Regions from separate parts of the Streptococcus sp. 151470009-6 genome, predicted to be linked through region 3. Evidence: predicted binding sites of a transcription regulator. Region 3 holds the regulator's gene; each other region holds the start of a gene.
The links. The regulator NrdR, encoded in region 3, represses ribonucleotide reductase genes. The targets are predictions, from matches to a motif close to ACACNATATATNGTGT.
Positions count from the first base shown of each region.

Region 1: nrdH (glutaredoxin-like protein NrdH) is a predicted target of NrdR. The motif match lies at 4,469-4,484, and genes of this name have one in related genera.
Region 2: nrdD (anaerobic ribonucleoside-triphosphate reductase) is a predicted target of NrdR. The motif match lies at 3,466-3,481, and genes of this name have one in related genera.

Region 1 is NZ_JBSEZF010000001.1:355,588-361,403, forward strand. It holds gene ACUW6H_RS01850 (DeoR/GlpR family DNA-binding transcription regulator) at 1-338, opposite strand, end outside; gene nrdF (class 1b ribonucleoside-diphosphate reductase subunit beta) at 479-1,441, opposite strand; gene ACUW6H_RS01860 (hypothetical protein) at 1,468-1,872, opposite strand; gene nrdE (class 1b ribonucleoside-diphosphate reductase subunit alpha) at 1,897-4,056, opposite strand; gene nrdH (glutaredoxin-like protein NrdH) at 4,137-4,355, opposite strand; gene ACUW6H_RS01875 (phosphocarrier protein HPr) at 4,718-4,981, shown strand; gene ptsP (phosphoenolpyruvate--protein phosphotransferase) at 4,987-5,816, shown strand, end outside.
Region 2 is NZ_JBSEZF010000003.1:129,065-134,880, reverse strand. It holds gene ACUW6H_RS05705 (GNAT family N-acetyltransferase) at 1-485, opposite strand, end outside; gene ACUW6H_RS05700 (GNAT family N-acetyltransferase) at 495-995, opposite strand; gene ACUW6H_RS05695 (hypothetical protein) at 1,039-1,179, opposite strand; gene nrdD (anaerobic ribonucleoside-triphosphate reductase) at 1,191-3,398, opposite strand; gene ACUW6H_RS05685 (damage-inducible protein CinA) at 3,525-5,039, opposite strand; gene ACUW6H_RS05680 (hypothetical protein) at 5,075-5,218, opposite strand; gene cls (cardiolipin synthase) at 5,292-5,816, opposite strand, start outside.
Region 3 is NZ_JBSEZF010000002.1:262,395-268,210, reverse strand. It holds gene ACUW6H_RS04705 (hypothetical protein) at 1-119, opposite strand, end outside; gene ACUW6H_RS04700 (ABC transporter ATP-binding protein) at 135-830, opposite strand; gene ACUW6H_RS04695 (GntR family transcriptional regulator) at 835-1,200, opposite strand; gene nrdR (transcriptional regulator NrdR) at 1,341-1,814, shown strand; gene ACUW6H_RS04685 (DnaD domain protein) at 1,815-2,978, shown strand; gene dnaI (primosomal protein DnaI) at 2,979-3,875, shown strand; gene ACUW6H_RS04675 (NADPH-dependent oxidoreductase) at 3,872-4,585, shown strand; gene der (ribosome biogenesis GTPase Der) at 4,599-5,816, shown strand, end outside.

The DNA of each region.
Region 1 (5,816 bases), on a different contig from region 3:
TCACGAGCAAAACACTCCAAGGTTGTTCCTGGACCGATAAAAATGGTTTCTCCTTCGTCAATCAAACGACCTGCAAAACGACTAATTTCTTGTTTTTCAGCAATCTGTAATCCTTGTTTTTCAACGTTTGACCGTTCGTTGTTTAAGAGAGAACCTGTACGAAGTTTTTCAGCACCACCATGCACACGGACCAGTAAATCTTTATCTGCCAATTCTTGTAAGTAGCGACGAGCTGTCATATCTGATACATCCAGACGCGTCATGATTTCTTTTACGGTAATGGTTCCTTTAGTATTCACTGTTTCTAAAATACTATCTAGCTTTTCTTGCTTCAGCATCCTTATCACCTCAATTTCTACTATCATTATCTTACCATAAAACGCTCAATATATCAAATAGAAAAAAACAAAATAAAACAAAAAACAAAAATATCATGGTTGTTTTAAACAAACCATGATATTTTGAATGATTGGCCAAATTAGTCTAAACCGTAGTTGTAATCCTCGTCTTGCATGGCTTCAACTTCACCAAGGAGGTAACCATTTCCAACTTGAGAGAAGAAGTCGTGGTTGGAAGTTCCTGTTGAAATTCCGTTCATGACGATAGGATTGACATCATCAGCTGAATCTGGAAAGAGTGGATCTTGTCCTAGGTTCATAAGGGCCTTATTAGCATTGTAACGAAGGAAGGTTTTGACTTCCTCAGTCCAACCAACACCGTCATAGAGACTTTCTGTATAACCTTCTTCGTTCTCATAGAGGGTATAGAGCAGGTCGTACATCCATTCTTTGAGTTTTTCTTGCTCTTCTTCAGGTAATTCATTAAAACCAAGTTGAAATTTGTAACCGATGTAGGTTCCGTGAACAGACTCATCACGGATAATCAACTTGATAATTTCCGCAACGTTGGCTAGTTTGTTGTTACCGAGATAATAGAGCGGTGTAAAGAAACCAGAGTAGAAGAGGAAGGTTTCAAGGAAGACGCTGGCAACCTTCTTTTCAAGAGGCGTACCATTGAGGTATATTTCGTTGATAATTTCTGCTTTTCTTTGTAGGTAAGGGTTGGTGTTAGTCCATTCAAAGATTTCTTCAATTTCAGCCTTTGTGTTCAAGGTAGAAAAGATAGATGAATAAGATTTTGCGTGGACAGATTCCATAAATTGGATGTTGTTAAAAACAGCTTCCTCATGCGGTGTACGGATATCTGAACGAAGAGCTTGAACCCCTGTCTCAGATTGCATGGTATCAAGAAGCGTTAAACCACCAAAGACTTTTCCTACCAAGTCTTTTTCCTTGTTTGATAGTTTTCTCCAGTCGTCAAGGTCATTTGACAAGGGGATACGAGTGTCGAGCCAGAATTGCTCCGTCAACTTTTCCCAAGTTGATTTGTCGATGACATCTTCGATGGCATTCCAGTTAATGGCTTTGTAGTAAGTTTCCATTTTGAAAAATTCTCCTATATATTTTGTTAATGCAAATGCTTTTTAATGATATTTGCGTAATGATGTAAATTTCTCTTTTCGAGTTCTTTTAGAAAAACTTCTAATGGTGGAATATTACTCATATATGGAGAACTATCTGGCCCAGTGTAAAGACCACCACCTGGTCCAGTATAAAGACCACCACCTGGTCCGGTGTAAAGACCGCCACCTGGTCCAGTGTAAAGACCGCCGCCTGGTCCAGTATAAAGACCACCACCTGGCCCAGTGTAAAGACCGCCGCCTGGTCCAGTATAAAGACCACCACCTGGCCCAGTGTAAAGACCACCACCTGGTCCAGTGTAAGCACCACCACCTGGCCCAGTGTAAAGACCACCACCTGGTCCGGTGTAAAGACCACCACCTGGTCCAGTGTATCTATTTCTAACCCACATTAATCCAGTCCTTTCAAATTATGCTTAAATCACACAGCTTTCACATTGGTTAGCGCCAACCTCTCCACCGTCGTCTGTAAAGGTACGGACGTAGTAAATTGACTTGATACCCTTGTTAAAGGCATAGTTACGAAGGATTGACAGGTCACGTGTCGTTTGTTTGTTCTCTTTCTTCCATTCGTAAAGACCTTTTGGAATGTCGCTACGCATGAAGAGAGTGAGTGAAAGTCCTTGGTCCACGTGCTCTGTTGCAGCAGCGTAAACATCAATCACCTTACGCATATCCATGTCGTAAGCAGAAGTGTAGTAAGGGATAGTATCTGTTGACAAACCTGCAGCTGGGTAGTAGATCTTACCGATTTTCTTTTCTTGACGTTCTTCAATGCGTTGCGTAATCGGGTGGATAGAAGCAGAAACATCGTTGATGTAGCTGATAGAACCATTTGGCGCTACAGCAAGGCGGTTTTGGTGATAAAGACCATCTGCTTGAACCTTTTCGCGAAGTTCAGCCCAATCAGCAGCACTTGGAATAAAGACATCTTTGAAGAGTTCTTTAACACGGTCTGATTTTGGAACAAATTCACCAGTTACATACTTGTCGAAGTAGCTTCCGTTAGCATAATCTGATTTTTCAAAGTTGTGGAAGGTGATACCACGTTCGCGGGCGATATTATTTGATTCCACCAAGGTCCAGTAGTTCATAAGCATAAAGTAGATGCTTGTAAATTCAACTGACTCAGGAGATCCGTATTCGATGAGTTGTTGGGCAAGGTAGCTATGAAGCCCCATGGCACCAAGACCAAAGGTGTGAGCCAAACTGTTTCCGTGGTCGATAGTAGGTACAGCTACGATGTGTGAACTATCTGTAACGAAAGTAAGGGCACGAACCATCGCACGGATAGAACGACCAAAGTCAGGTGAGGTCATCATGTTGACCACGTTAGTTGATCCAAGGTTACATGAGACATCTGTTCCCATTTGAAGGAATTCTTGAGCATCGTTGATCAAGCTTGGTTCTTGAACTTGGAGAATCTCAGAACACAAGTTACTCATGATAATCTTTCCATCAACAGGATTCGCACGGTTAGCCGTATCGATGTTGACTACATATGGATAGCCAGATTCTTGTTGCAATTTAGAGATTTCCGTTTCCAAATCACGCGCCTTGATTTTTGTCTTGCGGATTTTTGGATTTGCTACTAATTCATCATATTTTTCAGTGATGTCGATATAGTTGAATGGCACACCGTACTCAAGCTCTACAGAGTAAGGGCTAAAGAGATACATTTCTTCATTTTTACGAGCTAATTCGTAGAATTTATCGGGCACCACAACTCCAAGTGAGAGGGTCTTAACACGAACCTTTTCATCGGCATTTTCTTTCTTAGTTGAAAGGAAGGCGATGATATCTGGGTGAAAGACATTGAGGTAGACAACCCCAGCACCTTGACGCTGACCCAATTGGTTAGAGTAGGAGAAACTGTCTTCGAAGAGTTTCATAACTGGAACGACACCAGAAGCTGCTCCTTCATAACCTTTGATAGGTGCGCCAGCTTCACGAAGGTTGCTTAGAGTAATACCTACACCACCACCGATACGTGAAAGTTGAAGAGCTGAGTTGATAGAACGTCCGATAGAGTTCATGTCATCAGTTACTTGAATCAAGAAACAAGATACCAACTCCCCACGACGAGCACGACCAGCATTCAAGAAGGAAGGAGTAGCTGGTTGATAGCGTTGGTGGATGATTTCATTGGCAATATCAGTCGCAATCGCTTCATCCCCGTCAGCAAAATAAAGCGCGTTAAAGAAGACACGGTCTTCCATACTTTCAAGGTAATATTCACCGTCATTAGTCTTCAAGGCATACTGGTTGTAAAACTTATAGGCAGCCATGAATGATTTGAATTGGAAGTTTTGGTCCTTGATAAATTGATGCAATTCTTCCAAAAACTCTGGACGGTATTTCTTGAGAAATGCAGTTTCGATGTAGTTATGTTCAATAAGGTAGTTGATTTTATCAGTAATTGAATCAAAAACCATGGTATTTGGAACTACATTTTCTTTAAAGAAGGCATCCAAGGCTTCCTTATCTTTATGAAGCATGATTTGTCCATTGACAGGACGGTTGATTTCGTTATTGAGACGGAAGTAAGTTACGTCCTCAAGATGTTTTAATCCCATAAAATTTCCTTTATCTAATTACAAAAGAAAGGCCTCTAAGTTAGCCCTAGAAGCAATCTCTTCTGGATGATGTACTAAGATTATGCTAATTGTTTCAGTTTTCCTGGTTGGAAGCCTGAAAAGACTTCAGTTGGTGTTTGGATAACAGGAGCTGCGCTGAAACCGAGCTCTTTAACTTGATCGATGTACTCTGGTTGCTCGTCGAGATTGATCTCACGATAAGCGACATTGTTGCTGTCCAAGAAACGCTTGGTCATCTTACATTGGACACAGTTGTTTTTAGAATAAACGGTTACCATTTTCGTAACTCCTCTTTCAAAATAGATTACTTTCTTAGTATATCAGAAAAAAAAACTTTGTCAAACTTTTTAAACTAAATCTTGTGCTAAAAAGTTACAGTTTCAAAAACAAAGCACAAGATATAGTGTTTTGTCAGAGTGTAAAATTGGGTTTTCATTGAACTATCAAAGTTTATCAAAACAAAAAAACTATATACTGTATATTGGTAAGATAAATAGAAGATTTTCAGCAAGTTATCAGAAAGGAAATAGAAGAAAGTCCATAAAACACTTGAAAAATAATCTAGAAGGTGATATAATACAGTCTTGTAAGGGTTATCACATATAATCCAAAAAAGAAATAACTAAAGGAGAGTCAAACTATGGCTTCTAAAGATTTCCACGTAGTGGCAGAAACAGGTATTCACGCACGTCCAGCAACATTGTTGGTTCAAACAGCTAGCAAATTTGCTTCAGATATCACTCTTGAATACAAAGGTAAATCAGTAAACCTTAAATCTATCATGGGTGTTATGAGTCTTGGTGTTGGCCAAGGTGCTGACGTTACAATTTCAGCTGAAGGTGCAGATGCTGACGACGCAATCGCTGCTATCACTGAAACTATGGAAAAAGAAGGATTGGCATAAGGAAAATGACAGAAATGCTTAAAGGAATCGCAGCATCTGATGGTGTTGCAGTTGCAAAAGCATATCTACTCGTTCAACCGGATTTGTCATTTGAGACTATTACAGTCGAAGATACAAACGCAGAAGAAGCTCGCCTTGATGCCGCTCTAAAAGCATCACAAGACGAGCTTTCTGTTATTCGTGAGAAAGCAGTAGGTACGCTCGGTGAAGAAGCTGCTCAAGTATTTGACGCTCACTTAATGGTGCTTGCTGACCCAGAAATGATCAGCCAGATTAAAGAAACTATCCGTGCGAAGAAAGTGAATGCAGAAGCAGGTCTGAAAGAAGTAACAGACATGTTTATCACTATCTTTGAAGGTATGGAAGACAACCCATACATGCAAGAACGCGCAGCGGATATCCGCGAGGTGACAAAACGTGTATTGGCTAACCTTCTTGGTAAAAAATTGCCTAACCCAGCTTCTATCAATGAAGAAGTGATTGTGATTGCGCATGACTTGACTCCTTCTGATACAGCTCAATTGGACAAAAACTTTGTAAAAGCTTTTGTAACCAACATTGGTGGACGTACAAGCCACTCAGCTATCATGGCGCGTACGCTTGAAATTGCAGCAGTATTGGGAACAAACAACATCACTGAAATCGTAAAAGACGGTGACATCCTTGCCGTTAATGGTATCACAGGTGAAGTTATTATCAACCCAACTGATGAACAAGCAACAGAATTTAAAGCAGCTGGTGAAGCTTATGCTCAACAGAAAGCTGAATGGGCACTCTTGAAAGACGCTAAAACAGTAACTGCTGATGGCAAACACTTCGAATTGGCTGCCAACAT
Region 2 (5,816 bases), on a different contig from region 3:
CGCTGACTTCTATCGATTGTATTTTCGTAAACACCGCCAGCGGAGAGAATCGTGCGGCGGCTGGCTTCGTTGTCTTCATCGCAGGTAATCAGCACTCGTTCCAATCCTTGCTTTCGAGCCTCTGCTAGTCCTAATCTCAACTGCTCCTTCCCATATCCTTTGCCTCGTTGACTGGGACGGATAGAATAGCCAATATGACCGCCTTCCACAAATAATTTGTCATTCAAGGACAAGCGCAGGGCTAAAAATCCCAAAGGCAAGCCAGTCTCACCAAAGGATAAAAATTTGATTGCAGGAACCCAGCCTACTGGCAGGTTGGCAGCATCCTCTTGCTGCTCTACAATCTTTAAACAATCCTCATAATCCTTTGCTCGCTTCCAAGCGGAGCCCATGCCACCGTGCATATAGGATTTTGCTGCATCGAACTCCGCAATCATCTCTAATATCGCTTCTTTATCTTCCAAAGTTGGTTGTCTTATCTCCATGCTTCCTCCTTAATCGACATCAATCCAGTAGCGCTCCGTTCCGTTTCGAACATCCTCCAACTCCCCACCATGAGTTAAGATAACAGCTCGGCTTGCTGGATTTTCTGTGCTACAAGTCACTAAAGCTCGTTTAATATTCTTTCCCTTAGCAACTTGTAGACCTTGTCGGAGGGATTCTTTGGCATAACCCTTACCTCTTTCAGATGGACGAATGGAGTAGCCAATATGGCCCCCATTTTCTAGTAAGTAGTCATTTAATCGGAGACGAAGGTTGAGAAAGCCAAGAGCCTGGCCTGCTACGTCAAAACTAACCAGCTGGATAGCAGGAACCCAGTTTTCAGGAATATTGAGTCCCGCTTCCGCTTGAAGATTTTCTTCTAGCCACTCTTCATAAACAAAATTGTTGGCGTTCCAAAACCCACCATCGTGGGGTGATTGAGTCTGTTCAAACTCTGCCATCATCTCTAAAACTGTTTCTTTATCTGCCAATGTTGGTCTGCGTAGTATCATTTTTACCTCCAATTAAGAGAAAAGTGAGAGGCAACTCTCACTTTTATTTTTTCTTGTTCTTGTTTAAAAACTGTTCTCTGAGGTTGAGCAAGCGTTCTTTTTTTCCTACTCCACCTTTCGAATGTTTTTCATGATAACGGGTTACTTGAGCACGTCCCTTATCATCTAATTGGTATTTCCCCATTGCGTTTCCTTCTAATTTATTACTTCATGTCCTGCCGTTTTAATGGTTGAGCCATTCATGTGTTTGACCCGCGCAGCGATTTCCTTGTGGCGTCCGTTAACCATCGGACGCGCTTGAGGATTTCCAAGATAGCCACAAGTTCGTTTCACAACATCTACTGTTTTTGGGTCGTTATTGCCACAGTTGGGACAAGCAAAACCTCTCTCAGTTGGTTCAAAATCCCCTTCAAAGTCACACTTGTAACAGCGATCAATCGGAGTATTGGTCCCTAGATAGCCGACACGGTCATAGGCATAGTCCCACACAGCTTCCAGAGCCTTAGGATTTTGTTGAAGAACTGGATACTCACAATAGTGGATAAAGCCACCTGATGCACCTGCTTCTGGATAAACTTTTTCAAAATCCAGCTTTTCAAACGGTGTTGGATTTTTACGGACATCATAGTGGAAAGAGTTGGTGTAGTATTCCTTGTCTGTAATATCAGGAATAGAGCCGAACTTCTCTGTATCCAAGCGACAGAAGCGGTCTGTCAAGCTTTCAGACGGTGTTGAGTAGATAGAGAAATGGTAATCATATTGATCTGACCACTCTTCTACACGTCGTTTCATATCACGAATGATGTCAAGCGTGAATTCCTTGGCTTCTGGATTGCTTTCCCAGCTATTGCCAAAGAAGACCGTCGCCACTTCATACAAACCGATATAGCCTAGAGAAATGGTCGCACGGCGATTCTTAAAGAGTTGGTCAACACTTTCTTCTTTTCCAAGACGGCGACCGAAGGCTCCGTACTGATAGAGGATTGGGGCATTTGCTGGTGTTGCTTCCTTGGTCCGTTCAACACGATAAACCAGAGCATCCTCCGCGATGTTCATTCGCTCGTTGAAGATTTCCCAGAACTTGTTCAAGTCACCTTCGGACTCGAGAGCGATACGAGGCAGATTGACTGTCACAACACCTAGGTTCATACGACCTGAATTGACCTCGACACCATTCTCATCCTTCCATCCTTGGAGGAAGGAGCGACAACCCATAGGAACCTTGAAAGAACCTGTCAGCTCGATAATCTTATCATAGGACAAGACATCTGGGTACATCCGCTTGGTTGCACACTCAAGAGCCAACTGTTTGATGTCGTAGTTAGGTGAACCTTCCTCTAAGTTAAGTCCTCTTTTTAGCGTAAAGATGAGTTTAGGGAAAATGGCTGTTCGATGTTCTGAACCAAGACCCTTGATACGAATGGTCAAAATAGCTTTTTGAATTTCACGCTCAAAACGACTGGTTCCCAGACCAAAACCTAGCGAAGTAAAAGGTGTTTGGCCATTTGAAGTGAAGAGAGTGTTGATTTCATACTCGAGAGATTGCATGGCATCGTAGATGTCCTTTTGCGTTTTCTTCCAAGCGTAATCTTCCCGTTTATCAGGCAGGACCCACTCTTCCGCATCCTTGAGGTGTTTCTGGTAATTCTTCTCTGCATAAGGAGCCAAGACTTCATCGATACGGTCAGCTGAACAGCCCCCGTACTGGCTAGAAGCAACGTTTGCGATGATTTGTGAAATTTGAGCTGTCGCAGTCTGGATAGACTTGGGACTTTCTACCTCCGCATTTCCAATCTTAAAACCATTTTCCAACATGCCTTTAAAATCAATCAAACAGCAGTTGGTCATAGGAGTATAGGGGCTGTAGTCCAAGTCATGATAGTGGATATCCCCTTTTTGGTGAGCATTGGCTACGTGCTTAGGAAGCATTTGCAGCCCGATTGATTTTCCCACAATCCCTGCTGTCAAATCACGCTGGGTATTAAAGACATCGCTGTCTTTATTGGCATTTTCATTGACAACTGCCTGATCTTTATTGAGCAGCTTATGGATACTAAAGTTGATATCTGTCGCTTTTGAGCGCTCAAAATCCCTTTGTGTCCGATAAGTGATATACTCCTCAGCCAAGGCATATTCTTTGGCTTCAAGGAGTTCATGTTCTACGACATTCTGAATTTCGTAAATCTTAACACCTTGAGGGAAGCGACTGTGAATTTCAGTGACGATTCTTTCAACCAGACCATTTAGGCGTTTTTCTACTAGAGGCGTAAGGTCCATAACTTTTTCTGCCGCCTTGTGGAGAGCCTTGTCAATCTTGTCTACATCAAACACTACACGTCTACCATCTCGTTTTTCAACGAACAAGGTGGGAACGGTTGCAAGCTTTTCTTCTAATACAATCATATCCATGCTCTTTTCTAAAATATTGTTGAATAGTTTATATTCAGTATTATACCACTCTAAAAATAAAAATCAATATCTTGTGTCAAAAATCCTAAAATTTTTAAAATTCCACAAGATATTGATTTTTTATTTAGATTTATAAAGTTTGAATTCACTAGTATCTGTCTGAACAAGCTCATATTTTTCGCTGAGCCAGCTCTCTACATCCGACCACAAGGCAACTTTTTGATTGACCATAATCATCTTTGGTTGATTTTCTTTTAGATCATTCATCAGTTTAGTTTTATTTTCGTCGCTTGCGGTATAGAGTGTTGGTGTCACTAGAGAAGTCGGCGCCAAGCGCTCACTTGCACGATAGAAATCTGGGCGATCATCCCAAGCATAGACACGATCCTCAGAACTCGTTTGCTGTTTGACCACACTAGCAAGACGTTCTCTCTCCTGATAAGTCGCCGGATGTGAAAGGTAGCGACTCAGGATAGGAAGAGCAATGAGGTAGGCAAGGGCAAACAGTGGCAGATAGAAATTCCCTTTAATAAAAGAGGCTTTTTCCTCACGTCTTCTACGACGACTCCCTCCCTCCGAAACATCTTCCTTGATCCCTGTCAGAAGGAGCAAGACCAAGAAAGGAAGAAGAATAACGAGACGAGTACCATTGACAGGTTCATTTGAGAGAATCAAGATTCCCAAAGAAAGCAATAAGCCCAAGCTAGCAGCAATTGATAAGGCATATTGCTTGGCTGGTTTTGACTGGAACAAACCAGTAAAGAGCAAACTAAGGGAACCTAGCCCCACTGCAAGCAAGCCATAGAAAGTCGTGTTTTCAAGTAAACGCGAATTTGAAAAAAGGCTAAGAGTATTTACTGGATATAAGGTCTGGCTAATAGCATCCCCAAAACTACCTGTCCACACTGTATAGTAGCCCAAAGGATAGAATAAGAGTGAGAATCCTAAGGCTGACGCAAAGAACTGATATAACCCGTGAACAAAGTGACCTTTACCTAGATTAAAGCCAATGATGCCTAGAGCCAGTACAGCCGCAAACAAGGTGGTTGGAATCGGCGCAAGGAAGAAAGCAAGAGCAAGACTCATCCCCACTCTTACAAATCCTTTGTCATCATTTGGATAAGCTAAGTAGTTCGTAACAACACTCAATGAATAAAATAGGAAAGGCAAGGCTAGCAAGAGAGCATAGCCACCACCAAAAGCGAGTCCTGCCACTAACAAATAGAACACAAATACCAGCTTCTTGGCTTCTTCTACTTGACCAGTAAGAGCATCTGCAGATTTAAAAAGGAAAACACCTGCTCCAAACAAGGCCAACCACTCAACCAAAGCAAGCAGAATACTTCCTAGGGAAAGATAGGTTAGCAAGTAATAGAGCAATCCATTCGTTCCAAAGTAATCTGTATACATTTGACCATTTTGATGCAAGGCCCAACCGGTATAAAGATCCTGAGTTTGTTGCGGACTGACTAAACCAAAAATAAAAGGCAGGACAACCGAAATGGCTGTGGCCACTAAACTCCAAAGCATGATACTAAAAAAGGGAATGGGAACTCCTTCTCTCTTTTCTGGCGCTGACCAGTCTTGGTAATGAGATTCTTCTTGTTTCTCATCTATTTTCCCGTATACGTTCATTCAATTTCTCCTCTAAGTTTATCTGTTTTAGTATATCAAAATCTTACAGGAATGTCAGCTTGGGATTGATATTTGCTGAATTTCTTATCCAATATCGCAAAGCGTTCGATTTCACGAAAACGGTGAAATCGACTATCTCTATACTCTCTGATAAAATCATCATCTTCTAAATTAATCATGGTTTTCTCCTTTACTTATCTATTCGTAAGAAGACAAAAAAGACCCAGCCTTGGGCTAGATCTCGATGGATAGTTAGAGCATGGGTGCAAACAACTGGACAATTTCCTTGATGAGGCTTTGATACCAGCTGGTTTTGATGGTGTGGGGATAAATTTCTTGAGAAACTTTAAAAATCTCTTCGAAGTCCCTTTCAATATCGATGATGGATTGTGTTCTATAAAGCAAGACGGCATTTTCATAGTGGTGGAGCAAGCTACGATAGTCAAAATTGATGGTTCCCACTGTTGCTGCTTCTCCATCGACCAGCATTTGCTTGCTATGAAGAAAGCCGGGACTGTACTCATAAATGCGAACTCCAGCAGACAACAAGTCTGGATAAGCTCCTCGAGTAACTAACTGAATAACCTTCTTATCTGGGATGCACGGCGTCACAATTCGCACATCTACCCCTCTCATAGCTGCATTTTTGATACTTTCAGTTAGATCGTAGTCAGCAATCAGATAGGGAGTCGTAATGTAGACGTAATCTGTAGCTTGGTTGATAAGATTTTGGTAGACCGTTTTTCCAACTTGAGCTCGGTAGATGGGTTTTGGCCC
Region 3 (5,816 bases):
GGGCTAAGACTGCTAATAAAAATTCCAATCAAAACTGAAATTGCAAGTACAGCACCGTAGAGTGCAAGATACCATTTATTGATATTTTTAAATTCATAGCGAACTAAATTCCAAAACATAATAATCTCCTTTAACTAAGCCTTGAACTCTTGACGGAAGAGCTGGTCAATGGATTCACCTGACTCGTAACGAATATCATCAACATTTCCTTGTCGGGCGACTTTTCCGTCTTTGAGGAAGATAATCTCATCCAAGATTGGCTCAATATCTGAAATCAAGTGGGTTGAAATCAGCACCGTAGAGGTTGGTGAGTAGTTGTTGATGATGGTATTGAGGATATAATCACGGGCAGCTGGATCCACTCCACCGATCGGTTCATCGAGGACATAAAGACGAGCTTCGCGGCTCATAACCAGGATGAGTTGAACTTTTTCCTTGTTCCCTTTTGATAGTTTCTTGAGGCGGTTGTTCTCATCAATGCCAAGATCAGCTAACAGGTGTTGGGCTCTTTCGAGATTGAAATCTTGATAGAAGGTTTTAAAATAGGTTAGAGCATCCTTAACCTTCATCTCTTCATTGAGATAAGTTGTGTCAGGCAGATAAGAGACAATCGCCTTGGTGGCTGGACTTGGATCCTGTCCGTTAATGAGGACACGTCCTTTATCGGGCTGAAGGAGGCCATTGATCAGTTTGATTAAGGTTGTTTTCCCGGATCCGTTTGGTCCAAGGAGTCCGACAATCTTTCCGGCTGAGATCTCTAGTGAGATATTGTCAAGTGCCGCAGTTGCTCCATAAGATTTTGATACATTCTCAAGTGCTAGTAGTGTCATAGTCTTAAACTCCTTTGATATAATCACTTAATACATTTGGCAGTTCTTCTTTTTGGTAGCCAAATTGGAGCATGCAAGAGACGAAGTGTTGCAGTTGCTCCTCGGAAAGTTGTTTGCGGGACTGAACGATGAGGTCCAAATCCTCGGTGACAAAACGACCAGTTGTTCGCTTGCTGTATACAAATCCTTCACGTTCAAGGTCAGATAAGGCGCGCTGGATGGTATTGGGATTGACCCCAGCCTCGCTCGCCAAATCTCTCACGGTAGGGAGCTGTTGGTTGGGTTCCAGTTCATGGGAAACAATCTGTAGTTTGATTTTTTCCATAATCTGTAAATAAATCGGTTTTGTATTATCAAATGACCAGGACATCATAGTCTCCTTTCTTTGTCTTTCTTGTTCTAATCAAATAATACAATAAAACAAAAAACTTGTCAAGTAAAAATAAGAATTGTTTTGGGAATTGCTCAAAAAATGGTATAATGAAAAGAAAACGACAAGGAGGGAAATGCATGCGTTGTCCAAAATGTGGGGCTACAAAGTCAAGTGTTGTTGATAGTCGACAAGCCGAAGAAGGAAATACCATCCGCCGAAGACGTGAGTGCGATGAGTGTCAGCATCGTTTTACAACCTATGAACGAGTAGAAGAAAGAACATTGGTTGTCGTCAAAAAAGACGGTACGCGAGAGCAGTTTTCGAGAGATAAAATCTTTAATGGGATTATTCGCTCAGCCCAGAAACGTCCTGTTTCGAGTGATGAAATCGGCATGGTGGTCAATCGCATCGAACAAAAACTCCGTAGTCGCAGTGAGAATGAGATCCAAAGTGAATACATTGGTTCTTTAGTCATGGAAGAATTGGCAGATCTGGATGAGATTACCTATGTTCGTTTTGCCAGTGTTTACCGTAGCTTTAAGGATGTGAGTGAGTTGGAGAGTCTGCTCCAGCAAATCACCCAATCCTCTAAAAAGAAAAAGGAAAAATAAATGAAGCCAAATGACCGTTTTTCTTTTCTAAAGAATAATCGGGTGTCGCAAGATACCTCTTCTCTGGTGCAGTGCTACCTCCCGATTATCGGTCAGGAGGCACTGAGCCTCTATCTATACGCCATTACCTTTTGGGATGGTGGGCAAAAGGAACATCTCTTTTCCCATATTCTCAACCACTTAAACTTTGGCATGCCGACCTTGCTCCAATCCTTTAAAATCTTATCTGCTTTGGATTTGTTGACCCTTTATCAGAAGGGGGAGAACTATGAGTTACAGCTTCATTCTCCCCTCTCCAGTCAGGATTTTCTAAGTCATTCTGTCTATAGTAGACTCTTGGAGAAAAAGATAGGGGATACAGCTGTTTCTGCTATGAAGCAGGCTCCAAGTGAGGGAGAAGCACTCTCTGTTTCTTTGAGCCAAGTATTTCCAAATCTGACCGAAGAAGTGACTCCAAGCGAGTCTAAAAGCAAGATGAAAAATGATTTTGATTTGGAACATTTTCAGCGCCTGATGGCTCGAGATGGTTTGCGTTTTGAAAATGAGCAGGCGGATGTTTTGGAATTGTTTGCCATCGCAGATGAAAAAAAATGGACTTGGTTTGAAACTTATCAATTAGCCAAGGCGACAGCGGTGGCTCAGGTTATTTCAGTCAAACGCATGCGTGAAAAGATAGCACAAAAACCAGCGACTTCTGATTTTAGTCCCAAAGAAATGACCATTATCAGGGAAGCCAAAAATAAAACACCCCTGCAATTTTTAGCCGAAATTAAGCAAACACGTAAGGGGAACATCACCCAAAGTGAAAGAGAACTCCTTCATCAGATGGCGTCTTTAGGTTTGTTGGATGAAGTCATCAATATCGTCTTGCTTCTAACCTTTAACAAGGTTGATTCGGCAAATATCAATGAGAAATATGCCATGAAGGTCGCAAATGACTATGCTTACCACAAAATTCGGACAGCAGAAGAGGCTGTGCTTCGGATTCGAGAGCGTCAGCAAAAAGGCCAGGAAGACCAGAAATCGAAAACTAGCTCGACTAAGACAAATGTTCCCAAGTGGAGCAATCCAGAATATAAAAATCAAACCAGTGAGGAGACTCGTCTGGAACTAGAACGTAAAAAACAAGAAATGTTAGCCCGATTAGAAGAAGGAGGAGACTAGATGGAAAGTGTTGGCGACGTTATCAAGCGTCAGACAAGTCGTTTTCAGTATCAGGACCTAGTCCAGCAGATTATGAAAGACCCAGATGTAGCGGCTTTTATCCAGAAAGAATCCCTCAGCCCAGAGGAGTTGAATCGTAGCATCTCCAAGTTTAACCAATATATCACAGAACGGGACAAGTTTCTTCGTGGGGATGCTGACTATATAGCGCGTGGCTACAAGCCTATCTTGGTCATGAATCACGGCTATGCAGATGTATCTTATGAAGAAACACCAGAACTAATCGCGGCTGAAAAAGAGGCGGCCATCAAGAATCGTCTCAAGTTGATTAATCTACCAGCAAGTCTCAAAAAAGCGAAGTTGGCTCAGATTGAGCTAGATGATCTAGGTCGTTTGCCGATTTTTGAGAGACTCTATGCCTTTGTTGATCTTTACCCAAACATCCGAAAAGGCCTCTATCTATACGGAGATTTTGGTGTCGGTAAGAGTTTCATGATGGCGGCCCTAGCCCATGACCTATCTGAAAAACGTGGTGCTTCAACAACCATTCTCCACTATCCAAGTTTTGTCATTGATGTGAAAAATGCCATCGGTGAAGGATCTGTCAAGACCTTGGTGGATGACATCAAGTTAGCAGAAGTCTTGGTCTTGGATGATATTGGTGCAGAACAATCCACCCCTTGGGTGCGTGATGAGATTCTCCAAGTTATTCTCCAGTACCGCATGCAGGAAGATTTGCCGACCTTCTTTACTTCCAACTTTAATTTCCAAGATTTGGAAAAACATTTTGCCAAAGGAAAGAATGGAAATGATGAGACTTGGGAAGCTAGACGGGTCATGGAACGAATCCGTTATTTAGCAGAGGAAACGAGACTAGAAGGAGAAAACCGCCGATGACAGAAACCATTAAACTGATGAAAGCTCATACTTCAGTTCGTCGCTTTAAGGAGCAAGAAATTCCTCAGGCAGACTTGGACGAGATTTTGACTGCTGGACAAATGGCGTCATCTTGGAAAAATTTCCAATCCTACTCTGTGATTCTTGTACGCAACCAAGAGAAGAAAGATGCTCTTTATGAATTGGTTCCGCAGGAAGCCATTCGCCAGTCAGCTGCTTTCCTACTTTTTGTCGGTGACTTGAACCGAGCTGAAAAGGGAGCAAGCCTTCATACGGACACTTTCCAACCCCAAGGAGTGGAAGCTCTCCTTATCACGTCTGTAGACGCTGCGCTTGCTGGGCAAAACACCTTGCTTGCGGCTGAGAGTCTGGGATATGGTGGTGTGATTATCGGCTTGGTCCGTTACAAGTCGGAAGAAGTGGCAGAGCTTTTTAACTTGCCTGACTATACCTACCCTGTTTTTGGGATTGCACTCGGTGTGCCAAATCAACAACATGATGTCAAACCAAGACTGCCTTTGAAGCAAGTGGTATTTGAAGAAGAATACCAAAAACAGCCAGTTGAAGCGATTTTGGACTATGACAAAGTTCAGGCGGACTATGCTGGTGCGCGTGCGACGACCTCTTGGAGTCAACGTTTGGCAGAGCAGTTTGGTCAAGCCGAACCTAGTTCAACTCGGAAGAATCTAGAACAGAAAAAGTTATTGTAGAAAGTGAGAAAACATGGCCTTACCAACTATTGCCATTGTGGGACGTCCCAATGTTGGGAAATCGACCCTATTTAATCGGATCGCTGGTGAGCGGATCTCTATCGTAGAAGATGTCGAGGGTGTGACACGTGACCGTATCTATGCAACGGGTGAGTGGCTCAATCGTTCCTTTAGTATGATTGATACTGGAGGGATTGACGACGTCGATGCTCCCTTCATGGAGCAAATCAAACACCAGGCAGAAATTGCCATGGAAGAAGCAGATGTCATCGTCTTTGTCGTTTCTGGTAAAGAAGGGATTACAGATGCGGACGAGTACGTAGCTCGCAAACTCTATAAAACCCATAAGCCTGTTATCCTAGCAGTTAACAAGGTTGACAATCCTGAGATGCGAAATGATATCTTTGATTTCTATGCGCTAGGATTGGGCGAACCGCTGCCAATTTCATCTGTGCACGGTATCGGTACGGGTGATGTGCTGGATGCCATTGTGGAAAATCTACCACACGAAGTTGAAGAAGAAAATCCAGATGTCATTAAATTTAGCTTGATTGGCCGTCCTAACGTTGGAAAATCAAGTTTGATCAACGCTATTTTGGGAGAAGACCGTGTGATTGCTAGTCCAGTAGCTGGAACAACGCGTGATGCCATTGATACCCATTTTACAGATGCTGATGGTCAAGAGTTTATCATGATTGATACAGCTGGTATGCGTAAGTCTGGTAAAGTTTATGAAAATACGGAGAAATATTCTGTCATGCGTGCCATGCGTGCCATTGACCGTTCTGACGTGGTCTTGATGGTCCTCAATGCCGAAGAAGGTATTCGTGAGTACGACAAGCGTATCGCTGGATTTGCCCACGAAGCTGGTAAAGGAATGATCATCGTGGTCAACAAATGGGATACTCTTGAGAAAGACAACCATACCATGAAGAACTGGGAAGAAGACATCCGTGAGCAGTTCCAATACCTGCCTTACGCACCGATTGTCTTTGTTTCAGCTCTGACCAAGCAACGTCTCCACAAACTACCTGAGATGATCAAGCAAATCAGCGAAAGTCAAAACACACGTATCCCATCAGCTGTCTTGAACGATGTTATCATGGATGCCATTGCTATCAATCCAACACCAACAGACAAAGGAAAACGCCTGAAAATCTTCTACGCGACTCAAGTGGCAACCAAGCCACCAACCTTTGTCATCTTTGTCAACGAAGAAGAACTCATGCAT